2 regions of the Streptomyces yunnanensis genome follow, and region 1 is predicted to be linked to the other one. Evidence: riboswitches for the same ligand, from Rfam matches in the RefSeq annotation. Region 1 holds a riboswitch; the other holds the start of a gene.
The links. A riboswitch is a leader RNA that binds a small molecule or an ion and turns the genes downstream of it on or off. The one in region 1 is predicted to bind S-adenosylmethionine.

Region 1 (2,194 bases):
GACCTTCAACGTGCTGGGGCCGCTGACCAACCCGGCCCGGGTCGGGGCCCAGGCGACCGGCGTCGCGGACGCCCGGATCGCGCCGATCCTCGCCGGGGTGCTGGCCGAGCGCGGCTCCTCGGCGCTGGTCTTCCGCGGCGACGACGGACTGGACGAGCTGACCACCACCGCCACCTCCCGGGTGTGGGTCGTACGGGACGGCGCGGTCCACGAGGAGTCCTTCGACCCGCGGGACGTCGGCATCGACCTGGTGACGGTGGAGGCGCTGCGCGGCGGGGACGCGTCGTACAACGCGGAGGTGGCCCGGCGGCTGCTGGACGGCGAGACCGGGCCGGTGCGGGAGGCGGTGCTGCTGAACGCGGCGGCCGCGCTGGCCGCGCTGGAGCCGTCCGACGCCCCGCTCACCGAGCGGATCCGGGACGGCCTGCGCAAGGCCGCCGAGTCGATCGACTCCGGCGCGGCCCGGCGGACGCTGGACCGCTGGGTGGCGGCCAGCAACGCCTGACACCCCTCGGATGTGACGCGGGTCCCGGTCCGCAATACGGACCGGGGCTTGCGCCCCGATGATCGTGTGGCATGATTCAGCCCAGGTCACGAGTGACAGCGATGTAGGCCCCGGCCCGCTGTCCGGCAACCCTCCTTCCGTGGCGGGGTGCCCCGGGTGATGACCAGGTCGCAGGCAACGAGGTCTGCGGCAAGCGCGGATCCCTCGCCAGGGATCCTGGTCCCCGAGGGAGTCCTTCCGTGATGAAGCGAATGCGTTAGGGCCGCCGGCCCCGTTACCGCGCCTTTCTCCTTTTCCTTTCACGCTGCGACGCCGTGCCGGGCGGATCCTCCGCACCCTCCGCGTGCCGTACGACGCCCCCGCGCCGCAGCGAACTCGCTTACCTCTCACGGGAGTTCGCCATGTCTGTCGTCACCGCTGCCGCCGACCGCTCCGTTTGTGACCCGCTGCCGGTTCTGGGCCGGGATGTCCTCGTCCCGCTGGTGACCGGCGGCGAAGCCGTCTACGCCGCACTGGACTACGCCGCCAGCGCGCCGGCGCTCCAGCGGGTCTGGGACGACGTCGCCGGCTACGCCCCGTACTACGGCAGCGTCCACCGCGGCGCCGGCTACCTCTCCCAGCTCTCCACCGACCTCTTCGAGAACGCCCGCAGGACCGTCGCCGACTTCCTGGGCTGCCGCATCGAAGGGGGCCCGGGCGAAGCCCGGTCCGACAAGGGCGGTGGTGGGCGACGGGAGGGCGACCAGGTCGTCTTCACCCGGTCCACCACCGACTCGCTGAACCTGCTGGCCGCCACCCTGCCGCAGGGCACCCGGGTGTTCGTCTTCGAGACCGAGCACCACGCCTCGCTGCTGCCCTGGGAACGCCGCGCCGACCTGGCGGTGACCTACCTCAACGCCCCGCGCACCCCGCGGCAGGCGGTGGACACCCTGGAGAAGGCGCTGGCCGCCCGCGAGCCCTACGGCCCGGCGCTGGTCTGCGTCACCGGAGCCTCGAACGTCACCGGCGAACTGTGGCCGGTGCGGGAACTGGCCGCCGCCGCACACGCCCACGGCGCCCGGATCGTGCTGGACGCGGCCCAACTCGCCCCGCACCACCCCGTGGACATCGCGGAGCTGGACGTCGACTGGGTCGCGTTCTCCGGCCACAAGCTCTACGCGCCGTTCGGCTCCGGGGTGTTGGCCGGCCGCGCCGACTGGCTCCAGGAGGCCGAGCCGTACCTGGCCGGCGGCGGCGCCAGCCGGAAGGTCGCCCGGCGGGCCGACGGCGGAGTGGACGTCGACTGGCACACCACCGCCGCCCGGCACGAGGCCGGTTCGCCCAACGTGATCGGCGCCTACGCCATCGCCTCCGCCTGCCGGGCGCTCACCGAGGCCGGCTTCGACGGCCTGGTCGCCCGCGAACAGGAGCTGATCGCCCGGGTCCAGACGGGCCTGGCCGACGTCCCGGAGGTCCGGATCCTCTCCCTCTTCGGCGACGACGCCCCGCGCGTCGGCGTCATCTCCTTCGTCGTCGAGGGCTGGAACAGCTCGCACTTCGCCGCCGCCCTCTCCGCGGAGTACGGCATCGGCGTCCGCGACGGCCTCTTCTGCGCCCACCCGCTGGTACGGACCCTGCTGGGCAGCGAGCCCCAGGAACCGGGGGAGTGCGGCGCCCCCGACGCCGCCGACGCCGCCGAGGCCGCGCCCG
Region 2 (2,194 bases), 2.6 Mb from region 1:
CCGGCCGGATGGTGGCGGTGGGCCCGGAGGCGACGGCGTCGAGGGTCTTCAGGCCGTCGCCGGTGTTCAGCACGACGGTGGTCAGCGACGGGTCCAGCACGCCGTTCTCGATGAGCTTCCTGGTCACGCCGACGGTCACGCCGCCCGCGGTCTCCGCGAAGATCCCCTCCGTACGGGCCAGCAGCTTGATCGCGTCCACGATCTGCGGGTCGGTGACGTCCTCGACGGCGCCGCCGGTGCGGCGCGCGATGTCGAGCACGTACGGGCCGTCCGCCGGGTTGCCGATCGCCAGCGACTTGGCGATGGTGTTCGGCTTCTGCGGCTTGACGACCTCGTGCCCGGCCTTGAAGGCCGCGGACACCGGCGAGCAGCCCTCGGCCTGCGCCCCGAAGATCTTGTAGGGCCTGTCCTCGACCAGGCCGAGGGCGATCAGCTCCTTCAGCCCCTTGTCGATCTTGGTGAGCTGGGAGCCGGACGCGATCGGGATGACCAGCTGGTCCGGCAGCCGCCAGCCGAGCTGCTCACAGATCTCGTACGCCAGCGTCTTGGAGCCCTCGCCGTAGTACGGGCGGAGGTTGACGTTGACGAAGCCCCAGCCCTCGCCCAGCGGGTCGCCGATGAGCTCGGAGCAGAAGCGGTTGACGTCGTCGTAGTTGCCCTCGATGGCGACCAGGTCTCCGCCGTAGACCGCGGCCATCACGACCTTGCCGGGCTCCAGGTCGTGCGGGATGAAGACGCAGGACTTCAGGCCCGCGCGGCGCGCCGCGGCGCCGACCGCACCGGCGAGATTGCCGGTCGAGGAGCAGGAGAGGGTGGTGAAGCCGAAGGCGCGGGCGGCCTCGACGGCGATCGCCACGACCCGGTCCTTGAAGGAGTGGGTGGGGTTGCCGGAGTCGTCCTTGACGTAGAGGTCGCCGGTGACGCCCAGCTCGGCGGCGAGCCGGTCGGCCTTGACGAGCTTGGTGAAACCGGGGTTGAGGTTGGGCTTGTCGGCCACGTCCGCGGGGACGGGCAGCAGCGGCGCATAGCGCCAGATGTTGGCGGGACCGGCCTCGATCTGCTTCTTCAGCGCCTCGGGGTCGCCGGTGGGGAGCGCGTAGGCGATTTCCAGCGGGCCGAAGCACTCCTGGCACGCGAAGATCGGACCGAGCGGGAAGCGCTCGCCGCATTCGCGACAGGACAGGGCTACGGCGGGACCGAGTGCGACAGAAGGCGTGGATTCGGTTGCTTGCACAGCCATGGAGGCGAGGCCCTTTCTCCTCATCTTCCTCACGACGCATTTCGCCGTGAGACGGATTTGGCACCTTCCCTAGCCGGGAGCCTCGCGCGCGCACTGTGCTGTCGTGCGGCGGAGACCGGCTGGAGGGTTGCCGGGGCTTCAACGGGCCGTGTCCCTCTGCCCCTCTGGATGAGCGGTATGGCACTGGGCGGAACCCAGGCGTTTGTTGCGCGGTGACCCCGACATGCGAGGGTCCTCCGCGTTGTTCAAGACTGTAACCGAAGGCACTCACCGTTGAGATAGTCGTCCGGTCCGCGAGATGGATCACATAACGGGCTCCCGTTCGGGGGGCCGCCGAGGAGAGTCGTAGACGTGCTGGAAGAAGTGGAGCGCTGGCTGGCCGGCCGCTCCTGGTCCGCCGCGGACCGCCCCCTGGAGCAGCTGTTGGAGGCCAAGCGCCAGACGGGTCGGACGGTCAGTGTGGTGCTGCCCGCGCTCGACGAGGAGGCGACGGTCGGTGCGATCGTCGCGGCGATCCGCGCCGATCTGATGACCGCGGAGGTGCCTCTGGTCGACGAGCTGGTGGTGCTGGATTCGGGCTCCACCGACCGCACCGCCGAGGTCGCCGCGGCGGCCGGCGCCCGGGTCGTCCACCGGGACAGCGTGCTGCCCCGGATCCCGGCGCTGCCCGGCAAGGGCGAGGTGCTGTGGCGCTCGCTGCTGGTGACCAGCGGCGACATCGTCTGCTTCGTCGACGCCGACCTGCGGGAATTCTCGTCCACCTTCGTCTCGGGGATCGTCGGGCCGCTGCTGACCGACCCGGAGGTCCAGTTCGTCAAGGCGATGTACGACCGGCCGCTGGACACCGGCCGGGGCGGGCCGACTGCCGGAGGCGAGCAGGGCGGAAGGGTCACCGAGCTGGTCGCCCGGCCGCTGCTCAACCTCCACTGGCCGCAGCTGGCCGGGTTCGTGCAG

Region 2: linked by a shared signal. The riboswitch ahead of thrC (threonine synthase) and the one ahead of MOV08_RS29630 (aminotransferase class V-fold PLP-dependent enzyme) in region 1 are both predicted to bind S-adenosylmethionine.

What each region holds. Positions count from the first base shown of each region.
Region 1 covers NZ_CP095749.1:6,795,701-6,797,894, forward strand. Annotated here, with positions in the region: gene trpD (anthranilate phosphoribosyltransferase) at 1-505, shown strand, start outside; SAM riboswitch class IV at 590-707, shown strand; gene MOV08_RS29630 (aminotransferase class V-fold PLP-dependent enzyme) at 907-2,194, shown strand, end outside.
Region 2 covers NZ_CP095749.1:4,232,640-4,234,833, forward strand. Annotated here, with positions in the region: gene thrC (threonine synthase) at 1-1,240, opposite strand, end outside; SAM riboswitch class I at 1,258-1,415, opposite strand; gene MOV08_RS18065 (glucosyl-3-phosphoglycerate synthase) at 1,592-2,194, shown strand, end outside.